2 regions of the Pseudomonas sp. I3-I5 genome follow, and region 2 is predicted to be linked to the other one. Evidence: riboswitches for the same ligand, from Rfam matches in the RefSeq annotation. Region 2 holds a riboswitch; the other holds the start of a gene.
The links. Region 2 has a riboswitch for cobalamin ahead of MOP87_RS10605 (CbtB domain-containing protein). Riboswitches for the same ligand answer to the same signal wherever they lie in the genome.
Positions count from the first base shown of each region.

Region 1: another riboswitch for cobalamin. It lies ahead of cobO (cob(I)yrinic acid a,c-diamide adenosyltransferase); the one in region 2 lies ahead of MOP87_RS10605 (CbtB domain-containing protein).

Region 1 covers NZ_CP093940.1:3,441,140-3,452,595, reverse strand. The annotation lists gene MOP87_RS15360 (sorbosone dehydrogenase family protein) at 1-751, opposite strand, end outside; cobalamin riboswitch at 905-1,126, shown strand; gene cobO (cob(I)yrinic acid a,c-diamide adenosyltransferase) at 1,246-1,857, shown strand; gene MOP87_RS15350 (cobyrinate a,c-diamide synthase) at 1,854-3,149, shown strand; gene bluB (5,6-dimethylbenzimidazole synthase) at 3,140-3,796, shown strand; gene cbiB (adenosylcobinamide-phosphate synthase CbiB) at 3,793-4,701, shown strand; gene cobD (threonine-phosphate decarboxylase CobD) at 4,694-5,686, shown strand; gene MOP87_RS15330 (cobyric acid synthase) at 5,683-7,137, shown strand; gene cobU (bifunctional adenosylcobinamide kinase/adenosylcobinamide-phosphate guanylyltransferase) at 7,139-7,660, shown strand; gene cobT (nicotinate-nucleotide--dimethylbenzimidazole phosphoribosyltransferase) at 7,657-8,712, shown strand; gene cobC (alpha-ribazole phosphatase family protein) at 8,709-9,275, shown strand; gene MOP87_RS15310 (adenosylcobinamide-GDP ribazoletransferase) at 9,277-9,999, shown strand; partial or broken gene MOP87_RS15305 (glycosyl hydrolase) at 10,022-10,384, shown strand; gene MOP87_RS15300 (MFS transporter) at 10,556-11,456, shown strand, end outside.
Region 2 covers NZ_CP093940.1:2,349,125-2,360,580, reverse strand. The annotation lists gene MOP87_RS10635 (transporter substrate-binding domain-containing protein) at 1-2,660, opposite strand, end outside; gene MOP87_RS10630 (response regulator transcription factor) at 2,677-3,291, opposite strand; gene MOP87_RS10625 (DUF1272 domain-containing protein) at 3,512-3,754, opposite strand; gene cobM (precorrin-4 C(11)-methyltransferase) at 3,818-4,564, opposite strand; gene MOP87_RS10615 (cobalamin biosynthesis protein) at 4,599-4,985, opposite strand; gene MOP87_RS10610 (CbtA family protein) at 4,982-5,668, opposite strand; gene MOP87_RS10605 (CbtB domain-containing protein) at 5,679-5,870, opposite strand; cobalamin riboswitch at 5,958-6,181, opposite strand; gene MOP87_RS10600 (GNAT family N-acetyltransferase) at 6,226-6,705, opposite strand; gene MOP87_RS10595 (LysE family translocator) at 6,840-7,463, shown strand; gene MOP87_RS10590 (alpha/beta hydrolase) at 7,484-8,404, shown strand; gene MOP87_RS10585 (pirin family protein) at 8,450-9,313, shown strand; gene MOP87_RS10580 (DUF1652 domain-containing protein) at 9,534-9,794, shown strand; gene MOP87_RS10575 (hypothetical protein) at 9,828-10,115, opposite strand; gene alkB (DNA oxidative demethylase AlkB) at 10,258-10,905, opposite strand; gene MOP87_RS10565 (gluconate 2-dehydrogenase subunit 3 family protein) at 11,077-11,456, shown strand, end outside.

The DNA of each region.
Region 1 (11,456 bases), 1.1 Mb from region 2:
GCTTGCCGGTGCTAGGGTCGATCTCCCAGATTGCGGCGCGACCCTGCTCCTGGTCGAGTCCGTTTTCACCCACGTTGCTGTTTGAGCCCACGGTGACGTAGAGGCGCTGCCCATCAGGGCTTGCGATGACATTCTTGGTCCAGTGGTGATTCAACGGGCCGGCTGGCAGCAGGGTAACTACTTCTGCCGGGCCGGTTACCTGGCGTGCCCCCGGCTGGTAGTGAAAACGCAGCAGCTTGTCCGTATCGGCTATGTAAAAATCATTGCCCACCAGCGCCATCCCAAAGGGCGAGTTCAGCCCGTCGGCAAAGGTATGGCGGATTTCCGCAACGCCATCCTGGTCGGCGTCGCGCAACAGGGTAATGCGATCAGGGCTGGGCACGGCAGCCCCCGCGCGTGCCATGACCCGCTTCATGGCCCATCCGCGGATACCCTTGGCGTCTTCGGGCTTGGCAGGTGCGTTGGTTTCTGCCACCAGCACGTCGCCATTGGGTAGCACGTACAGCCAGCGCGGATGGTCGAGGTCACCGGCAAAGCGCGACACCTGTAACCCGGGTGCAGCCTGAGGCATGCGCCCGGCGGGCCAGCCGACGGCTGGCGCGATGTTCACGGTGGGGAGCAGGGTCTTGGCGGGGGAGGGCAACTGCGGCGCAGGGCCGGTGCCGTCGGCCACTGTCAGGCGCGCCGTTTCGCCGCAGCCACCCAAGCCCAGGCTTACAAGAAGTGCAACAGGCAGTGCCACGCGGTTCATGGTCGACGTCCTCGGCAGGTTCTATTGATTCAGAGGCTGTGGAACGCGGCGGGTTCAGTCGCACAGGCGGCGGGGCTGACGCGGGTGGCTCGGCCATCCCTCCTGCGCCGCCAGGCGAGCCGCGTCGATTGACGCTCCGGGTGCAACCCTCTAACCTTCGCGCGTGTTTCAGGTGCCCCGCCAGCAACGTCTGGCCAGGGTGAAACTGGGAAGTCGGTGAGTGCCCACAGGGTGCGATTCCGGCGCTGCCCCCGCAACGGTAAGTGAGTGACGGCCGCGCAGGGCCACTGGGTGACCATACCCGGGAAGGCGCGCAGGTCAGGGCCAGCGGCCCGCTCACGAGCCCGGAGACCGGCCTGATACTGCCAACGGCATCACGGAGGGTGATGCGCGGTGACCACTGGCCTTGGCCAATGCCCCTGCGCGCGCTCCGTTTGCCTGCCCATTCCCTGACACGGCGCTCGATCGTGGTGTCAGCCAGCGGAGAACCTCCCATGAGCGACGCCACCGAGCGCGACGAACGCCATCTGGCACGGATGCAGCGCAAGAAAGCGGTCATCGACGAACGCATTGCCAATTCCCCCAACGAATGCGGCCTGCTGCTGGTGCTCACCGGCAATGGCAAAGGCAAGAGCAGCTCGGCCTTCGGCATGCTTGCCCGGGCCCTGGGCCACGGCATGCAGTGCGGGGTGGTGCAGTTCATCAAGGGCCGCAACAGTACCGGCGAAGAGCTGTTCTTCAGGCGCTTTCCCGAACAGGTGCGCTATCACGTGATGGGCGAGGGTTTCACCTGGGAAACTCAGGACCGCCAGCGTGACATTGCGGCGGCAGAAGCGGCATGGGCCGTCTCCACGCAACTGCTGCAGGATCCTGCGGTGCAGTTCGTGGTGCTCGACGAGCTCAACATTGCGCTCAAGCACGGCTACCTTGATCTGGACCAGGTGCTATCGGACATCCAGGCTCGCCCCCCCATGCAGCACGTCATCGTCACCGGTCGCGCGGCCAAGCCGGAAATGGTCGAGCTGGCCGACACCGTGACCGAAATGGGCATGCTCAAGCACGCCTTCCAGGCCGGTATCCGTGCCCAGAAGGGCGTCGAGCTGTGAGCCAGGCCCGCCATTGCCCCGCCGTCCTGATTGCCGCGCCGGCTTCTGGCCAAGGCAAGACCACGGTCACTGCCGCGCTGGCGCGCCTGCACCGCAATCTGGGCCGCAAGGTGCGGGTGTTCAAATGCGGGCCTGACTTTCTCGACCCCATGATTCTCGAACGCGCCAGCGGTGCCCCCGTCTGCCAGTTGGACCTGTGGATGATCGGTGCCGAGGAAAGCCGCCGGCTGCTCTGGGAGGCGGCAGGTGAAGCCGACCTGATCCTCATCGAAGGGGTGATGGGGCTGTTCGACGGCACCCCTTCGAGCGCCGACCTGGCACGTCACTTCGGCGTGCCGGTGCTGGCGGTTATCGACGGTACGGCCATGGCCCAGACCTTTGGCGCGCTGGCCCTGGGCCTGGCGCGTTATCAGCCGGATCTGCCGTTCGCCGGGGTGCTGGCCAACCGGGTGGGCAGCCTGCGTCATGCGCAACTGCTCGAAGGCAGCCTCACCGAGGGCCTGCGTTGGTATGGCGGCTTGTCCCGCGAGCGCGGCATCGAACTGCCCAGCCGTCACCTGGGGTTGGTGCAGGCCAGCGAGTTGAACGACCTGGACGCACGCCTGGACGCTGCCGCCCAGGCATTGGGCGCCAGTTGCGATGCCGCCTTGCCACCGGCGGTCACCTTCGAACCGGCCGATCCGTTACCCGCCCAGGCCACCTTGGCGGGCGTACGTATCGGTGTGGCCCGCGACGAAGCCTTTGCCTTCCTCTATGGCGCTAACCTGGACCTGTTGCGCCGTCTAGGCGCACAGGTGCAGTTCTTCTCCCCCCTGCATGACGTCGAATTGCCCCCAGTGGACAGCCTGTACCTGCCCGGCGGTTACCCCGAGCTGCACCATCATGCCTTGGCGCGCAACACCTCGATGTGCCAGGCCATCCGCGCCCATCATGCCCAGGGCAAGCCGTTGCTCGCCGAATGCGGCGGCATGCTGTATCTGCTCGACGCACTGACCGACGTGGCCGGGGACAGGGTCGAGTTGCTTGGGTTGCTGCCGGGGGAGGCGACCATGCAAAAGCGCCTGGCGGCCCTGGCTCTGCAGGCGGTCGAACTGCCCGAGGGCATACTGCGCGGCCATACCTACCACCACTCCTTGACCAGCACCGCGCTCGAGCCGCTGGCACGTGGGTTGAGCCCCAACGGTGGGCGCGGCAACGAAGCGGTCTATCGCCTGGGCCGCCTGACCGCGTCCTACGTGCACTTCTACTTCCCCTCCAACCCGGAGGCAGCCGCAGCGCTGCTCTGCCCATGAACGAACATGCGTTCAGCGACCAGGAGCGTGCCGCGGTCTACCGCGCCATCGGCGAGCGGCGCGACATGCGCCATTTCGCTCAAGGGGAGGTGGCGCCGCAGGTCATGACACGGTTACTCAGCGCAGCCCACCAGGCACCGAGCGTGGGCTTGATGCAGCCATGGCGGTTCATCCGCATCACCGAGCGGGCCCTGCGTGGGCGCATCCAGGCCCTGGTGGAGGCCGAACGGGCGTTGACTGCACAAGCGCTGGGCGAGCGCTCGGACGAATTCATGAAGCTCAAGGTAGAGGGCATCAACGATTGCGCCGAACTATGGGTCGCCGCCTTGATGGACAACCGTGAGCCTCACATTTTCGGGCGCCGCACCCTGCCTGAAATGGACCTGGCCTCGCTCGCCTGCGCGATCCAGAACCTGTGGCTGGCCGCCCGTGCCGAAGGGCTGGGCATGGGCTGGGTATCGCTGTTCGATCCCCAGGCGCTGGCAGCGTTGCTTGGCATGCCCAGCGGCGCCAAACCCGTGGCCGTGCTGTGCCTGGGGCCGGTGGCGGCATTCTATCCTGCGCCCATGCTGGTCATGCAGAGCTGGACCGAAGAACGACCGTTGCACGAGATGCTGTTTGAAAACCGGTGGGGAGAAGGCGTATGAGCGTGGCGTTGCTGAGCGTGGCCGGTGTGGCCCTGGATGCGTTGCTCGGTGAGCCGCGGCGGCGCCACCCGCTGGTCGCTTTCGGCAACATGGCCAGCAGCCTGGAGCGGCGCTTCAATGCCGGCGGGCGCGGTTGGCGCAGTCATGGCGTGAGCGCCTGGTTCCTGGCCGTGGTGCCGCTGACCTTGCTGGCCCTCATGCTCTCCTGGCTGCCGGTGATCGGCTGGCTGGTCGATGTGCTGGCGCTGTACTGCGCCCTGGGGCTGCGTAGCCTGGGCGAACATGTGCTGCCGGTGGCCACGGCCTTGCGCCAGGGCGATCTGGAAGAAGCACGGCGGCGAGTGGGGTATCTGGTCAGCCGTGAAACCCGTGAGCTGGACGAGACGGCGGTGGCGCGGGCGGCCACCGAGTCGGTGCTGGAAAACGGCAGCGATGCCGTGTTCGCCGCCTTGTTCTGGTTTGCCGTGGCCGGGGCGCCAGGGGTGGTGCTTTATCGACTGAGCAACACCCTCGATGCCATGTGGGGCTATCGAAACGAACGCTTCGAGCGCTTCGGCTGGTGCGCGGCGCGCATCGATGACGTACTCAATTATGTGCCGGCGCGCCTGGTCGCACTCACCTACGCAGTGCTGGGCAAAACCCGCCTGGCGCTGGCCTGCTGGCGCCGCCAGGGGCCGCTATGGGACAGCCCCAATGCTGGCCCGGTCATGGCGGCCGGGGCAGGGGCGCTGGGTGTCGAGTTGGGCGGGCCCGCGGTGTACCACGGCCAACTGCACGACCGCCCGCGCCTGGGCGACGGCCCTGCGGCCAGCCCCGATGCCATCGAGGGCGGCTGGACACTGGTGCAGCGTGGGGTATGGCTGTGGCTGTTGGTGTTGTGTCTGGGAGCTTACCTGAATGCTTGAACATGGAGGCCGGCTGCTGCGTGCGGTTCGGCAATATGGCATCGCCCGCGAGCAGTGGCTGGACCTGTCCAGTGGCATTGCGCCCTGGTCCTTCCCGATACCGCCGATCCCTATCGAAGCCTGGGCACGCCTGCCGGAAACAGACGATGGCCTTGAGCAGGCGGCGTGCAGCTACTACGGCGCCACGCGACTGCTGCCCGTGGCGGGCTCACAGGCTGCCATCCAGGCCCTGCCGCTGTTACGCAGCCCGAGCCGAGTCGGAGTGCTGACACCCTGTTATGCCGAGCACCCCTATGCCTGGCAGCGGACTGGGCACACGTTGCTTGAGCTGGATGAGCACCAGGTCGACGACGCGATCGACAACCTCGACGTGCTGGTCTTGGTCAATCCGAACAACCCCACCGGCCGCGTCGTGCCTGCGCCCACACTGCTGGGGTGGCATCAGCGCCTGGCAGCACGCGGCGGCTGGCTGGTGGTCGATGAAGCCTTCATGGACAACAGCCCCGCAAACACTGTGATCAAACGTGCCGAATGCCCGGGTTTGATAGTGCTGCGCTCGTTCGGCAAGTTCTTCGGCCTGGCCGGTGTGCGCCTGGGCTTCGTGGCCGCAGAGCACAGCGTGCTGCAGCGCCTGGCCGAATTGCTCGGCCCGTGGACCATCAACGGCCCCAGCCGGGTGCTGGCCCAGGCCAGCCTGACCGACCTGGCCACGCAGCAGCTGCAGCGCCAGCGCTGTGCAGGCGCCAGCGAACGCCTGGCGGCTTTGCTGTCCCATGCAGGGCTGGCGCCCGCCGGCGGCTGTGACCTGTTCCAGTACGTGCGGTGCGAGCATGCCGCCCGGTTGCACGATCACCTCGCACGACACGGGGTGCTGGTGCGCCTGTTCGAGCAGCCGGCGGCCCTGCGTTTCGGGTTACCGCCCAGCCAGGCGGACGAACGACGATTGGCCCAAGCCCTCAGTGCCTACCGCAAGGACCTTACATGACGACCCTGATGGTGCAAGGCACCACCTCCGACGCCGGCAAGAGCACCCTGGTGACTGCCCTGTGCCGCTGGCTGCTGCGCCAGGGCATCGGCGTGGTGCCGTTCAAGCCGCAGAACATGGCCCTCAACAGCGCCGTGACCGCCGACGGCGGCGAGATCGGCCGGGCCCAGGCGGTGCAGGCCCAAGCCTGTCGCCTGGCGCCGCACACCGACATGAACCCGGTGCTGCTCAAACCCAACAGCGACACCGGCGCCCAGGTGATCATCCATGGCCGTGCGGTGACCAGCATGAACGCGGTTGCCTACCATGATTACAAGGCCATCGCCATGCAGGCCGTGCTGGCCTCGCACCAGCGCCTGAGCCAGGGCTGGCCGGTGGTCATGGTGGAGGGCGCAGGGTCGCCGGCCGAGATCAACCTGCGGGCTGGCGACATTGCCAACATGGGGTTTGCCGAGGCTGTGGACTGCCCGGTGATTCTAGTCGCCGACATCAACCGCGGGGGTGTGTTCGCCCACCTGGTCGGTACCCTCGAACTGCTGTCGCCCAGCGAGCAGGCGCGCGTCAAAGGGTTCGTCATCAACCGCTTCAGGGGCGACATCGCCCTGTTGCAACCCGGGCTCGACTGGCTGGAGCAGCGCACCGGCAAACCCGTGCTCGGCGTGCTGCCGTACGTCACCGACCTGCACCTTGAAGCCGAGGACGGCATCGACCGGCGCCAGGGCGAAAAGCAGCAGCGTGTGCTCAAGGTGATCGTGCCTGTGCTGCCACGTATCAGCAACCACACCGACTTCGACCCGCTGCGCCTGCACCCGCAGGTCGACCTGCAGTTCATCGGCCCCGGTCAACCGGTGCCGCCAGCGGACCTGATCATCCTGCCAGGCTCCAAGAGTGTCCGTGGCGACCTGGCGCAACTGCGTGCGCGCGGCTGGGACAAGGCCATCGAACGCCATCTGCGCTATGGCGGCAAGGTGATCGGTATCTGCGGCGGCCTGCAGATGCTTGGGCGCGAGGTGCACGATCCGCTGGGCCTGGAAGGCGCTGCAGGCTCCAGCCCCGGGCTCGGCCTGCTGGACTACGCCACGGTGCTGGAAGCCGACAAGCAGTTGCGCAACGTCGCCGGGACCTTGCACCTGGATGCATCGCCTGTGACCGGTTACGAGATCCATGCCGGTGTCACCACTGGCCCTGCGCTGGCGCAACCAGCTATACGCCTGGCCGACGGTCGCTGCGAGGGTGCCATCAGCACGGACGGCCAGGTGTTGGCCACTTACCTGCACGGGTTGTTCGAGGGCAGCGCCTCCTGCGCGGCCCTGCTGCGCTGGGCTGGGCTTGAAGACGTGCAACTGATCGACTACGAGGCGTTGCGCGAGCGCGACATCGAACGCCTGGCTGACCTGGTGGACAAGCACCTGGACACCCAGCGCCTGCGCCAATTGTGTGGAGTACCTTGACGTGCGTACGTTCGTGATCGGCGGAGCCCGGTCTGGCAAGAGCCGCCTGGCCGAGCAGCGGGCAGCCGCCTGCGGCCTGACCGTGACCTATATCGCCACCAGTCAACCGCTGGATGGCGAACTCGATGAGCGGGTGCAGCTGCACCGCCAGCGCCGGCCAGTGGAGTGGGGGTTGATCGAAGAACCCTTGGCCCTGGCCGCCGTACTGAAGGCCGAAGCGGCCGTTGACCGCTGCCTGCTGGTGGACTGCCTGACGCTATGGCTGACCAACCTGCTCATGCTGGACGACCCGCGCCGGCTGGCCGAGGAGCGTGATGCCTTGTTGGACTGCCTTGAGCACCTGCCCGGCCACATCATCCTGGTCAGTAACGAGACCGGCCTGGGCGTGGTGCCCATGGGCGAGCTGACGCGACGTTACGTCGACTTGGCCGGTGTCGTGCATCAGGCGGTGGCCGAACGCTGCCAGCAGGTGATCCTCACGGTCGCCGGCCTCCCACTCACGCTCAAAGGACCTGCATCATGAACCCTGTCTGGTGGCAGATGCCCTGCCAGCCCCTTGACGAGGCGGCCATGGCCGCAGCACGCGAGCGGCAGCAACAATTGACCAAGCCTGCCGGTTCGCTCGGCCAGCTCGAAGCGCTCGCCATTCAGTTGGCAGGCCTGCAGGGCTGCGAACGGCCGTCGCTGGAGCACGTCGCCATCAGCCTGTTCGCGGGCGACCATGGCGTGGTCGAGGAGGGCGTTTCGGCGTACCCTCAGGCCGTGACGGGCCAGATGTTGCGCAATTTCGTCGGCGGGGGTGCAGCCATCAGCGTACTGGCGCGCCAACTGCACGCCACCCTGGAGGTGGTCGACCTCGGCACTGTCGACCCGACGCTCGCATTGCCGGGCGTTCGCCACCTGCACCTTGGCCCCGGTACGGCCAATTTTGCCCAACAGCCCGCCCTGAGCGAGGCACAACTGCACGCCGCCCTGCAGGCAGGTCGTGACAGCGCGCTGCGGGCGGCGGCCCACGGTGCACAGCTGTTCATAGGCGGCGAAATGGGCATCGGTAACACCACCGCAGCGGCGGCGCTGGCCAGCGTACTGCTCGCCTGTCCGCCAGCCACATTGAGCGGGCCAGGCACCGGGTTGGACAGCGCCGGCGTGCAGCACAAGGCGTACGTCATCGAGCGAGCCCTGGCCTTGCACCGCCTGGCGGCCGATGAGCCGCTGCGTGCGCTGGGCTGTGTGGGGGGCTTCGAGCTGGCGGCGCTGGTCGGCGCTTATCTCGCATGCGCCCAGGCGGGTGTGGCGGTGCTGGTGGACGGGTTCATCTGCACCGTGGCGGCCTTGGTGGCCGTGCGCCTCAACCCGCAGTGCCGCGCTTGGCTGTTGTTCGCCCACCAAGGTGCGGAGCCTGGTCACCAGGCGGTGCTGAGCGCCTTGCAGGCCGAGCCTCTGTTGGCCCTGGGGCTGCGCCTGGGTGAGGGCAGCGGTGCCGCGCTGGCCGTGCCCTTGCTGCGGCTGGCCTGCGCGCTACACGCGCAGATGGCGACCTTTGCCGAGGCTGCCGTGGAGGACCGCCCGGCATGAGGCTCGACCTGCTGCGCCACGGGGAAACCGAGCAAGGTGGCCTGCGTGGCAGCCTCGATGACGCCCTGACCGAAAAGGGCTGGGCCCAAATGCGCGCTGCCGTGGCCGACGCAGGGCCTTGGCAGGCATTGGTCAGTTCGCCGTTGCAGCGCTGTGGCCGATTCGCCGATGAATTGGGCGCCAGGCTGGGCCTGCCCGTGCAGCGCGAGCCTGCATTGCAAGAGCTGCATTTCGGCGATTGGGAAGGGCGTACGGCGTTGCAGATCATGGAACACGACGCACAGGCGCTTGGGCAGTTCTGGGCTGACCCCTATGGCTATACGCCGCCCAATGGCGAGCCGGTCCAGGCGTTTGCGCAGCGCGTCCTGACAGCCATCGAGGGGTTGTACCGCCAGCATGCCGGCAAGCGCGTACTGCTGGTCACCCATGGGGGTGTCATGCGCCTGCTGCTGGCCCGCGCCCGGGGCCTGCCCAGGGCGCAGCTGTTGCAGGTGGAAGTCGGCCATGGCGCACGGGTGTGCTTGCAAGTCGGCGAGGATGGCCAGCTGGCTGAGGAGGGTTAGCATGCAGCCATTCTGGATTGCCCTGCAGTTTCTAAGCAGCCTCCCTGTCACCTTGCCTGGCATGCCAACGCCACGCCAAGTGGGCCGCTCGTTGTTGTACTACCCCTTGGTCGGGCTGCTGTTCGGTCTGGTGCTGTGGCTGGCCAGCCACTGGCTCGAAGGCGTTCCGGCGGCGCTGCATGCTGCCTTGCTATTGACCCTCTGGGTGCTGCTCAGTGGCGCGCTGCACCTGGACGGCCTGGCAGACAGCGCAGATGCCTGGCTAGGCGGGTTTGGTGATCGTGAACGCACGCTGCAGATCATGAAGGACCCGCGCAGCGGGCCGGCAGCGGTGGTGACGCTGGTTTTGGTGCTGCTGCTCAAGTTCTGCGCCTTGTGGGCACTGATCGAGCAGGGGGCTGGCCTGCAACTGATGCTTGCACCGGTCATTGGTCGAGCAGCGATGCTGGGGTTGTTCCTGTGTACTCCCTATGTGCGCCCTGGCGGGTTAGGCCAGGCACTGGCCGATCACATGCCCCGCCGCGCAGCGGGATGGGTACTGTTGACCTGTGCTGGCCTGGGCCTGGCTTTGACCGGCTGGGCAATGGTGCTGACGGCGGTCGTGTTCGTGGCATTGCGCAGGGTGATGTGCAATCGTCTGGGCGGCACCACGGGCGACACCGCAGGTGCACTGCTGGAACTGCTTGAGCTCACCGTCCTGCTGGGCCTTGTCGTGATCCGCTGAGCAAATCGCGGCAGCGCGGTCTTCCGGCCAGCCTCAGCAAGGGGACGGCCAGCGCGTGGCGCAGTACCTGCAGGCCCCGCTGAACAGGGCCGATGCCACGAACGTGCCCCATTCGCGCCTGGTGGTGGGCGAGTTCGGCTGCACGCGCCGCCTGTCAGGCTGCCGGCAGTACCTGGAGGACGTACTGGGCGTGCTCGATCAGCACCGCGTGCACTGGGCGTTCTACAGTTTGCGCGAAGACAGCTGGGACGGGATGGATTACGAATTGGGTACCGCCAAAGTGCCCTGGCGTTACTGGCAGGCGATCGACCAGGGGGTGCCCGACCCGCTGCCACGGCAGGCGACGCCGGCGTTCGAACCGATACGCAAACGACTGGCCATAGACCAATGGCGACGTCTGCTGATGTCCTGCTTGCTGTCAGTCGGCTCCAGCGTTCATGCTGTAACCAAATGCTTCCTTGATGACTCGACGTACAGGGCGGTCACCGTCCCTGGAATATCAGGTTTTATCAGCGGCAGCACCTGACGACCTTGCGATGGGCTGGAGACAATAACAATGACGTCTGTATGGCGAACCAGTGGATGGGTGTTGGCTGGGGCGGCGCTGATCCTCGCGCTGTCACTGGGCGTCAGGCACGGCTTTGGCCTGTTCCTGGCGCCGATGAGCGCCGATTTCGGCTGGGGTCGGGGGGTCTTTGCCTTCGCCATCGCCTTGCAGAACCTGATCTGGGGCCTGGCCCAGCCGTTCGCCGGGGCGTTGGCCGATCGTCTTGGCGCCTCGCGGGTGGTCATGGTGGGCGGCGTGCTGTATGCGGTGGGCCTGGCGATGATGGGGATGGCCGATTCTGCCTGGTCGTTGTCACTGAGCGCTGGTCTGTTGATCGGCATCGGCCTGTCGGGTACGTCCTTTTCGGTCATCCTGGGCGTCGTCGGCCGGGCCGTGCCGCCTGAAAAGCGCAGCATGGCCATGGGCATTGCCAGTGCCGCCGGTTCGTTCGGTCAGTTCGCCATGCTGCCCGGCACCCTCGGCCTGATCCAATGGCTGGGCTGGTCGGCCGCCTTGCTGGTACTGGGCCTGCTGGTCGCCTTCATCGTGCCGTTGGTAGGCCTGTTGCGCGACCGGCCCTTGCCCGCGTACGGCAACGAGCAGACCCTGGGCGAGGCGCTGCGTGAGGCCTGTGGGCATGCCGGCTTCTGGTTGCTGGCGCTAGGTTTTTTCGTGTGTGGCTTCCAGGTGGTGTTCATCGGGGTGCACCTGCCGGCGTACCTGGTAGACCAGCATCTGCCAGCCACCACGGGCACGACCGTGCTGGCCCTGGTGGGCCTGTTCAATATCGTGGGCACGTTCACGGCCGGTTGGCTGGGCGGGCGCCTGTCCAAGCCACGGTTACTGACCGGGCTCTACCTGCTGCGTGCAGTCGTCATCGTGCTGTTTCTCTGGGCGCCGGTGAGTGCCT
Region 2 (11,456 bases):
CGCGTTTCTCGCCACAGCTGCAACGCGATTTCGCCGTTCTGCGCCTGGGTCACCTGATGGCCCAAGGCGCGCAACTGACGTTCAAGCAACAGCAGATTGGCCGGGTAGTCGTCCACGACCAGGATGTGCAACGGGCAAGCATCAAGGCCCGTGGTTGGGTCCTGCCCGTCAGAAATGATCTGGGGCGTACACTGGGGCAGGGCCATGAGGATCTGGACCCTGGTACCCACTCCCTCCACACTCTGCAGTGTCAGCGTACCGCCCATGAGCTCGGCCAGGGCACGGCTGATGACCAGGCCCAGCCCAGTGCCCTGGCGCGCACGGGGCCCGTCGACCTGTACGAATGCATTGAACAGGCGTGCCTGGTCCGCAGGGCTTATGCCGATACCCGAATCGCGCACACAGAGCTCGACGCGCTGGAGTTCGCCCTGTACCGAGGTGCGCATCGCGGTGTGGACTTCACCACGGTCGGTGAACTTGATCGCATTGCTGATCAGGTTCGACAGCACCTGCTTCAGGCGCGCAGCATCTACCTGGACCCAGACCGGTTCGGTGGGTAGGTCACAGGCGAGCTCAAGGCCCTTGAACCTCGCATTGCCTTCGAACACGCGAAGGGTAGCGCGCACCAGGTCCACCAGGTCGGTGGGGATCGGCTGCAAACTGATGTGGCCTGACTCGATCCTGGAAATATCGAGAATATCGCCTATCAACCCTAGCAGCCCCAGTGCCGACTCATGGGCTGTCTCGAGCATGTGGGTATCGCATCGACCGGCGCGACTGTCCTCGAGCGCCAGTTCCAACAAGCCGAGCACGGCGTTCATGGGGGTGCGTATCTCATGGCTCATGGTGGCCAGGAACGTGCTTTTCATGAGGCTGGCCTGCTCGGCTTCATCCTTGGCATGGCGAAGTTGCTCCAGCAAGCCTCGGCTCAGCGCCAGTTGTGTCTGCAGGGCGCGCTCGGCTTCGACCCGCTTCTGGATCAGTTTGCGCAGGTAGCTGTTCCAGAAGACGACACCTGCGATCAGCAACGCGGCAATCACCAGCACCTGGAGCGCCAGTTCTCGGTAGTTGCGCCATGGGCTGTCGCTGACCACGGTGCTCGTCCTCCAGCGATTGATCAGTTGCTCAAGTTCTTCGGGCGCTATACTCAGCAATGCTTTGTCCAGGATCGATTGCAGTTGGGGTTGATCGGCCGCGACGGCAAACGCCGCAACGGCTGGGTCTTCGTCAAGGATGCTCGCGATCTGAAGGCGGTTCTTGAAGACGTGACTGATGTAATAGGCCGCGTTGATATGGCTACTCAACGCGGCATCAGCGCTGCGATTGACAACCGCCTCCATCAGGTCCAGCGGGTTGTCGACTTCGACAAGCCGCGCCCGGGGGTAGCGCTGCTGGAGCATGGCGCGTTGCGGAGAATTGCGAATAAATGCGATTCGTTGCGGTTCAAAGCGCTTGATGCCGGCTTGCGAAGGGTTATCGACGCGGGTAACGAGCACGCGCGGGCTGATCAGGTAGGGCCGTGTGTAGCGCACTTGTTTGGACCGTTCAGCGCCGTAACCCAATGCGCCGATCATCAGTGCGTCGCGCTGGCCCAGACGGTCGATCATGGACTGGGCAGACTCGGCTTGCCTGGTATGAAAATGCAGCCCGGTCCTTAGGGTAATTTGTTTAAGCAGGTCCAGGGTTATGCCACTGGGTCGCTGCTGATCATCGTAGAACGTCAAGGGTGCCAAGGCCGGATTGATCAACACGTCTACCACCGGGTGAGCCTTGATCCAGGCTTGCTCCTCATCTGTCAGTACACTCAGGTGGCGCTGCAACAAAAGACTGGTATTGCTGTTGCTCCAGCGCTTGAGGATGGCCAGGCGCTCGCTTTCCCCAATCCGGCGCAGTGCCTTGTCGAGCAGTTGACGCAGCGCATCGTTATCGCGTGCCACTGCAAAGGCAAACGCTTCTGGGACGATGGGTGAGAAGTGATCGATCCGCAGGGCACCTCTGAAGGTCTTGCCGATCAGATAGTCTGTGCTGATTGCATCGCCCAGGTAGGCATCGGCTTCGCCCATAGCCACAGCGGCAAGGCCAGCCTGGGTGGAGCGATACAAAACCAGCTGCGCTGCCGGGTAAAGGGCGCGGGCACGATTGGCGGGTAGATAATGGTCAACCATGGCCAGACGCAGCCCTGCAAGATCGTGGGCCGGTGCAAGACGCTGGCCTTCGCGCGTGACGATCACTGGCAGGTCATCGGCATACGATGTACTCAGGCTCAACCCAGCGTCTGCAGCCTCAAAGCTGTTGGAGCTGCCCAGTACGTCCACACGTCCTTCATGCAGCGCCTCAATGGCCTGATAACGGCTATCGAAACGCTTTACTTCGACGGCTATACCCAACAACTCAGCGATGATGCCGACGTAATCCGCTGTTAGACCTTCGTAGTCACTGGGACTTACGTTGATATCAAATGGTGGATAGTCCGGCCGTGAGGTGCCCAGCACCAGGCGCTTGCGAGCGTCCAGCCACTGGCGCTCGGCCGTTTGCAGATTCAAGGGCTGCGTGGCGCTCACCGAACGGGCCAGCAAACTGCGCGTCTCGCTCGCCAGCGACTGCGCGACAGGCCCTGCCAGTACCATCAGCAGGAGGGTACTGGCCAGCAAACGTTTAATCGTCATGCACCGCTCATCAGTAGACGTGGTTGCGCTTGGCCAGGTCCACCATTTCCACCAGCGACTCGGTCTTGAGCTTATCCATGATCCGGCCACGGTAGGTGCTGATGGTCTTGGCGCTGAGGTTCATGCTACTGCCGATGTTCTTGTTGCTTTCTCCACGGGCCAGACGCCTGAGAACCTCCATTTCGCGGTTGGAAAGGCTCGCCAGGCGCATGGGCTCGCTTTCGAGCGAATTGCTGTTGACCGACATCTGCGGGAACGTCGAATAGCCTTTTACCAGGGCCTTGAGCGCGAACAGCAAGGCGTCGTGATCTTCATCCTTGGTCACGAATGCGCCGATGCCTGCGTCCAGACAGCGGCGTACATACAAGTCGGTCGCCTGGCCAGTGAGCACCATGATCTTGGGCACCTGATCGAGTGATTGTAGGCGCTTGATAACTTCCATTCCGTCCAGCCCAGGCAAACCGATGTCGAGAATCACCACGTCCGGTTTGAGCTCGCGTGCCATTTGCGCGACTTCACTGCCATTGCCCACTTCTGCAACGACATTGAAACGTTCATGTTCGAGCAGCATGCGCAGGGACATACGGACGACGGGGTGGTCATCCACGATCAGCACATTGGTCATTGGGAAAACTCCTGTTCAGATATGGTCCGCTTCCTGGGACACTCAGGAATACTTCTGTAAGCGGGTTAGTCAGAAGCGCAGCAAGATACGACCATTACCGAACTTTGATAATGCCGAGTATAGAAGTGTTGAATAACCTTGAAGGAGCCGATGAAAAATCCTACAAAAAGGCGGGCGGTTCAGCAGCTTGTGGCCTCGCGTTGGCTGCCGAACCGTATCATCAGGTACAGGCAGTGTGTACTTTGTTTACGCGCAGTGAAGATGCAGGGTGTTCAGCCAACGATTTGCCCACGCGCGCGGGACGAATCGAAAGAACGCCCTGGCAGTTGGGGCATCGACCATTCAAGCGTCCCTGCGCACACCCTCGGCAAAACGTGCATTCGAAGGAGCAGATGAAGGCATCGAGGCTGTCACCGGGCAGGTCGGCATCGCAACACTCGCAGTTGGGGCGTAATTCCAGCATAGGCGTGGTTCCTGTCGGGAGGGTCTGGAGGCAGTGTGCTCCGGGCTGGAACTGGCTCGCAAGCTAGGCGCGGTACAGGTGCGCATGTCCGGCACGGTAAAGGGCCGATTCGGCGAACGGCGTGTCACCCAGCACTCGGCCCACCACAATCAACGCGGTGCGGCGATAACCTTTGAGGGCGGCGCGCTCGACGATGTCGTCCAGTGTGCCTCGCACCCAGTCCTGGTCCGGCCAGGTGGCGCGGTAAACCACGGCAATGGGGCAGTCGCCACCGTAGTGAGGCCGCAGCTGCTCAACGATGCGTGCCAGGTGCTTGACCCCCAGGTGAATGGCTAGCGTCGTGGCATGACGCGCAAGCGCCTCCAGCTGCTCGCCGGCTGGCATGGGCGAGCTGTCTGCGAAGCGGGTAAGGATCACGCTCTGAGCGACGTCGGGCAAGGTCAGTTCGCACCCCAGCAACGCGGCGCTCGCAGCCACGGCGGTGACGCCCGGCACAATCTGATAATCGATGCCAAGACGCTGTAGGTGGCGGATCTGCTCACCGATAGCGCCATAAAGACTCGGATCACCGCTGTGCACGCGTGCGACATCCTTGCCCTGGGCATGGGCGCACGCAATGGCGTCGATGATCTGCTCAAGATGCAGTTCTGCGCTGTTGATCAGGGTGTCGGCGCAGTGACCTTCCAGAACGGCAAGAGGGACCAGGGAACCGGCATAAATGATGACAGGGCAGGTGCGAATCAGGCGCTGCCCCTTGACCGTGATCAGCTCGGGGTCGCCGGGGCCGGCGCCGATGAAATAAACCGTCATGGTATTCCTGAATGATTGACAAGGGTGAGCGGGATCAATGAGCGATGGCGAGGGTCGCAGGGCCCAGGGTTTGACGCGTGATCAGAAGCTTCGTTTCGCCATTGTACTGGTCGGCCATTGCCAGTGCTGCACTCTCTGCCACGCCCCAGCACCCGCTGTGCGCAAAAGCGACGGCTGAGCGGTGGCTCAGATGCGCTTCGAAGCGATTCAAGTGCGGTGCAGGGTAGAACAACAGAGGCAGCGCCAGATGGCTTGCCAATGCATGCAGCCCCGGCTCGTGCGCCTTGAGATCGATGCTGGCGATACCGTGGAGGTACGCAGCGTCCAGGCCCCGCTGAGCGAGGCCTTGTTCGAGCAAGGTCAACAACCTGTCCATCGGGCAACCACCACGGCAGCCAAACCCTGCATAGAACGGCTTCACACCGAGCGGCTGAAGCGACGATACAGGCCTGCGCTGATCAGGCCAAGGGCGAGCCAGAATGCTGCATTGGTAAGCCAGGACGCCACCTGGAACTGGGTCTCCAGGGCTGCTGGAGCCAAACTCTGGTGCACTTCAGGCTGAGGGGCGCCTATGACGTGCGGCAACACCAGGACAATGACGCCCAACACCTTCAATGCCCAATGGCGGGCGAACACCAGCAGTGCGAGGCCTACGGCCGTGGCACCCGCAGCGCCAGCCCACCAAACCTGTCGCTGCGCCAGGTCCGCCGCCGCGGTTCCCGGGAGCTCCGGCGGCAATCCGAGCGTGGGCGCCAGACAGAACACGGCGAAACCAGCAAGGCCCCAGGCAGCACCGCTGGCCGTGGTGCGCGGTTGGCGCAGGCTGTACAAGCCAGCCAGTATCAAGGCGAACCCCACTGCCACCACCAGGTTGCCGCCGGTGGTCGAGAGCGTGCGCTGCCAGCCCTCTTCAGGCGACCAGGCCTCGTCACTGTGCTCATGGGCGGCCTCGGTACCTTGGGCATGCGAATGTGCCGTCGCCGACGCCTCGTATGTCTCCGCTTGCAGGATCAACGGGCTGACCCACAAACTTTGCAGTACGGTCAGCAACAGTGCCGCCAGCAGTCCGCTAAAGCCCGCCGTACGGGCGATGTGCGTGATCATGGGCGGCAACTCAGTGACAGGGGAAGGCGGCGCTGTGACGGGTGTCATGCGCAGCATTATGAACGGCTTCGATGTGCGAGAAGCCGGCAAAGTAAACCAGGCACAGGCCCAGCAGGCCGGCGCTTGCAGCCAAGACAATGCGTTGACTGAGGGATACGGATGCAACGATGCTGCTAACGTGCGGGCGGGTAGTGACGGGCATTGGCGCCTTCCTCTGCGTGTAGGCGACGGGCAGGCGCGGCAGCTGCGGGCGATACCCGCAGGAATGCGACAGCGCCCGCCCACCGCGGGGTGTTGATGAACGTCAGGCCGGTCTCCGGGCTTGCGAGGAGGAGGGTATCTCCTGGGCAGCGTCACCTTCCCATGCCGTATCTGCTGGCACAGTGGTAAAGACGCCTCACTCGCTTACCGTTGCGGGGGCAGCACCGGAATAGTCCAGGCCTATAAGGCAAGCCTGCGACGCACCGATTTCCCGTTTCACCCTCTAGGGGCACCTGACGCAATGCGATAGAAAAGCACGCGGCCCGCGTTGCGTCAAATGCACAGGCTACGCTCGATCATTGCTGGGCGAAGGCAATCAGCCGCTCGCCATCGAGCCGATAACGCAGCCACTCCGTTTGCGGTTGCGCCCCCAGTGCGTCATAGAACCCGATGGCCGGCTCGTTCCAATCCAGCACACTCCATTCAAGGCGACCGCAGCCTTTGGCAACCGCCTGCTTGGCAATGTACCTGAGCAACTGGCGCCCGGCGCCATCGCCACGGTCGTTGGGCGAGATGTAAAGGTCTTCCAGGTAGATGCCATTGCGCCCGAGCCAGGTCGAGTAATTGTAGAAGTAGATGGCAAAACCAATCGCACGGCCTTCACGTTCGGCCATCAGGCAATGAACGGTGCTGTCGGCGTCGAACAGGCTGCGCTCGATGTCCTGGGTAGTGGCCAGTACCTCTTCTCGGGCGCGTTCGTACTCGGCCAATTCGGTAATGAAGTCCAGAATTTGTTGGGCATCGGTGCGTAGGGCAGGGCGAATTACAAGACTCATCGAGCGCTTATCCTTTGTCGGCTGCGAGTGATACAGCTATGTGTATCTGCAAAATTCTCTATATCTGTACTGCTAGGGGGCAAAGGGCTATGGGCTAGTGTGAACCCTTTCCTGAACCCAGTGGAATACCCGTCATGTTCGCCTCGCTCGACCTCTTGATCGCCTTCGTGCTGTTCGCTTTCGTTTCTTCCATCACCCCCGGGCCCAACAACACCATGCTGTTGGCTTCGGGCGTGAATTTCGGTGTGCGCCGCTCGGTGCCACACGCGCTGGGCGTCAGCGTCGGGTTCATGGTCATGGTCCTTGCCGTCGGCTTGGGTCTGGGAGAGGTCTTCAAGGCCTGGCCTGCGCTCTATACCGTGTTGCGCTATGCCGGAGCGGCCTATCTGCTGTACCTGGCCTGGAAAATTGCCACCTCAGGGCCGGTTGGCACCGCCTCTACGGCAGAGCCAAAGCCGATTGGCTTTTGGGCCGCGGCTGCCTTCCAATGGGTCAACCCAAAGGCTTGGGTGATGGCCATAGGTGCGATAACGACCTACACCCCAGCGCAAGGCTACGTTGCCAACGTGGTGGTCATCGCCGCCGTGTTTGCCTTGGTGAACTTGCCCAGCGTCGGTGTGTGGGTCATGTTCGGCAGTGCCCTTCGTGGCCTGCTGCAAAACCCACGCTGGCTGATGCTGTTCAATGTCCTGATGGCTGCACTGCTGGTCGTTTCGCTCTACCCGCTGCTGTTTGTAGAATCTACGTTCCACCCTTGAGGCAGAAGGCAGCGCCCACCATGCAACTGACACCGTGGTCCCACGATTGTAGCGAAGGGTTCACCCTGCGCGGCTGGCGCAGCGAGCCTACAGGGCGGCCCCTGCTGCACTTTCTGCACGGCAACGGGTTTTGCTCGCTCGCCTACCAACCGCTGCTGATGCAACTGGGGCAACACTTCGATCTCTGGCTCAGCGACGTTCAGGGGCACGGAGACAGTGACCACGCAGGCCCGTTCCGTGGCTGGAACCGCACGGCAGCGCTGGCGGCTGAAGCTTTCAGCGCGCATGTGGCTGAGTACGCAGACGTACCCCGCCTTGCCATCGGCCACAGCTTCGGCGGGGTGCTCACCGGGTTGTTGCTGGCCAGTGAGCCGCAGTTGTTCGAGCGCGCTGTGCTGCTCGACCCGGTGATTTTCAGTAGGCGCATGCTGTTTTCGATGAAGCTGGCCGCCTGCTTCGGGCTGAACCGGCACCATGCGCTGGCGCGCAAAACGGCCGGCAGGCGCAGCACCTGGCCCGACCGCCACTCAGCCATGATTTCCCTGCAAGGGCGGGGCATCTTCAAAGGCTGGAGCGACGCGGCATTGCAGGCCTATGTGTCGCATGCGATCGCCGAAGGCGAGGGCGGCGTGCTGCTCAAGTGTCGCCCAAGCCGCGAAGTGGACATCTTCAGTACCTATCCGTCCCACCTGTGGTCAAGCCTGTCGCGTATCGGCGTGTCGACGCGTGTGCTGTACGGCAGCCAGACTTACCCTTATGTGCGGGCCTCGGCGTTACGGCTGGCAGCGCTCAACCCTCATGTCAATGTTCAGGAGGTGGGCGGCGGACACTGTTTCATGCAGGAATACCCTGAGGCTGCGGCGCAGGAGGTGCTGGCTTTCCTTCGACCCAGCGTCCTACCGGTAGAACAGGCTGGACCGTTTCAGGTAGCTAGCCCGTGAGTCGATGCAACGTTAAGGTGGCACCCGGACGTTGAGGAGCGCACGATGAAGACGATTTTGCATACCCATTCCAATCCTGCCGGGCACTGGGTAGGCGATGGCTTTCCGGTGCGAAGCCTGTTCACCTATGACGACGACGTCAGTCGCACCAGCCCGTTTCTGCTTCTCGATTACGCCGGGCCCCACACCTTCGCCCCCACCTCGACGCGTCGCGGCGTAGGGGCTCATCCGCACCGGGGTTTCGAGACAGTCACGATCGTTTACCAAGGCGAACTGGAGCATCGCGACTCAACGGGCGCCGGCGGAGTAATAGGACCGGGTGACGTTCAGTGGATGACCGCTGCAGACGGCATCGTTCATGAAGAGTTTCACTCACCTGGATTCGCCCGCAGCGCAGGCGTTTTGGAGTCAGTGCAACTGTGGGTGAACCTTCCGGCCCGATTCAAGCGCGCTCCGGCCGGCTATCAGACCCTGGGCAGCGCCGATATCCCCACGGTGAATCTGGGTGCGGGCGCGGGCAGCCTGCGTGTGATCGCAGGTGAGTACCAGGGGGTGAGCGGGCCGGCGCGCACGTTTACGCCGATGGACGTGTGGGACCTGGACCTTGAGGCCGGCGCTAAACTGGTGCTCCCTATCCCGGCAGGCCGCACGGCTGCGGTGGTGACCCTGCAAGGCGGTTTGCGGTTGAACCAGGTCAGCGAGGCCGGCCCGTGCTCAGTGACGGTATTGGCCCGTGACGGTGCCGATGTGCTGCTTGAAGCCCTGCAGCCCGCCCGTGTGCTGGTGCTGAGCGGTGAGCCTATCGACGAGCCTGTGGTGGCATACGGTCCCTTCGTGATGAACACGCGGGAAGAAATCATCGAGTCCATCGAAGGCTTTCAGTTGGGGAAGTTCGGCCGTATGCCCTGAACGCGCACCGTCCTGGAGCGCGAAGAACCACCCGTCGCACCGATTCGACACGGCTCGAACTACCCAGCACCGCTCGGGTTCTTCAGCTAAGGTGCAGATGGAACCCCGCACGATCGATAACGCATATCCACATGCGCACCGACAGGTTCCTCTTCCTGTGGCCCTGTGCCTGGCCCCAGGCCTGTCCCACCGCAAGTTAATCCAGAGAGGGCTCTCTGCCATGTCACTGTTAGGCGTATCGACACTGGAACTGCGACAGATGATCGAACAGGCATGCTTGCCAGATCGTTGTGAAATCAACTGTGCCGATGGCTCACACCTGACCATCCGGCTCGGCAATGGTCAGGATCTGACAGAGGCCGTCACGCTTTGCGATGTTCCGCTGAGCAGTCTGAACAGCAGCAGGGACTTGGTTAACCTGGTCGGCCAATTACACGCAATGCGTGACAGTGCTCCCATGCACTCGAAGAAATTAGCCTGACCGCGCGGCGCAAAGCTCGCTTCTAACCTGCCGTCACTGCAACTCAAGCAGAAGATTGAGCCCACCGTCGCCGCACTTGCCCTGGTCTCTGACAACGCCATGGTAACTGCGCCCGTCCCAGATGAACGCGACACTGTGCGCACGGTGCACCTTATTAGGCAGAGGCGGGCAGATGTGCAGACGCAGTGCAGGCCGACCTTGCAGGTTGAGCGGCGCAAGCTGGCACTGGCACTCGACGCTTTGCGCCACGGGACCGAACAGGGTGTCGCGGACGTAGTCGAGTTGCACCGATGCATTTGGAGCGCGGCCTGGCATTCTCATGATCGCTGCTCTCTGATCGAAGTACGTGCTAGGGCATGCAGATTTGTCATGACGATCTCCTGTAGGAAAGGCATTCGAGGAGGTTGCAGGCTGCATGGGAGCCCGGTCCCGCTCCATGCGTTCAATTCGATTGCTTCGTCGTTCAGGCCCCTGCCTTGCGAAACGTCAGGTTGATGCGCCGCGGGCCCATGCGTGGGTGCACGCCAGGCTTGATGGGCAGGACGCCATGAAAGCGTAGACGGTCTTCACCACCCCACACCAGCACATCGCCATGATTCAAGGCAATACGCTGGGTCTTGTCCGCGCGTTGCAAGCCACCCAACAGGAACACGGCAGGCAAACCCAGGGAAAGGGACACGATGGGTTGGCTGAAATCCTGCTCATCACGATCCTGATGCAGGCTCAGACGAATGCCCGGCAGGTAATGATTGATCAGGCACGCATCCGGTACGAAGCCATCGAACCCTGCACGCGCAGCGCACTGCGTGGCCAAGGCCAGAAGCACGGGCGGCATCATCGGCCAGGGTCTGCCGGACAGCGGGTCCACGGGGCTGTATCGGTAACCGCGTTCGTCACTGATCCAACCGAGTGCGCCGCAGTTGGTCAGGCCCACAGCCATGTTCAAACCGCCAGGCGTACGCATGTGCCGCCATGGCGCTGATCGCAGGATCGGGCGAAGCGCATCCAGTACGTGCTCGACGTCATCTAGCGCGACGCCAGGCAACAGTATCGTGCGGGGTGCCAGCTGCTGCGGTTGGGCCCCGAACAGGTCCAGATCGGATTGGATCATCAGTCTGACTATTCCAGTAAGCCTGTTATCCAGCAGAAGAAAGCTGGCGTCTTTGAGCGTTCACTATCAGTCAGTCGCCAAATAATTCAAAACGTTTCTGAACGCCATTCGTCCGTTGATGGTCTTCATCGTGCCGTGGCCGCGGTAGCCGATTGACGATGAGGATTACATATGTCTGAGCATGTACCGGACAACCCCCGCAGGGACTTCCTGCGCAAGACCTTGACCTTGATACCGGTGGTAACGGTGGCCAGTACCGGTATTGGGCTGGGCGCAGCCACCGCCCTGGCCGAGCCGGTACGCCCGCCTGAGCAGCCTGAAGCCAAACCCGCTGACACTGCCTACCATCCTGCGTTCTTCACCCCAGAGGAGTTCGCCTTCGTCCAGGCAGCGGTCAGCCGGCTCATTCCAGCCGACGCGCTAGGGCCTGGTGCCCTCGAGGCCGGCGCTGCGCAGTATATCGACCGTCAGATGGGCACGGCCTACGCCAGCGGCGGGCTCTGGTACATGCAAGGCCCGTTCGAGGCCGATGCGGCACCCGAGCTTGGCTA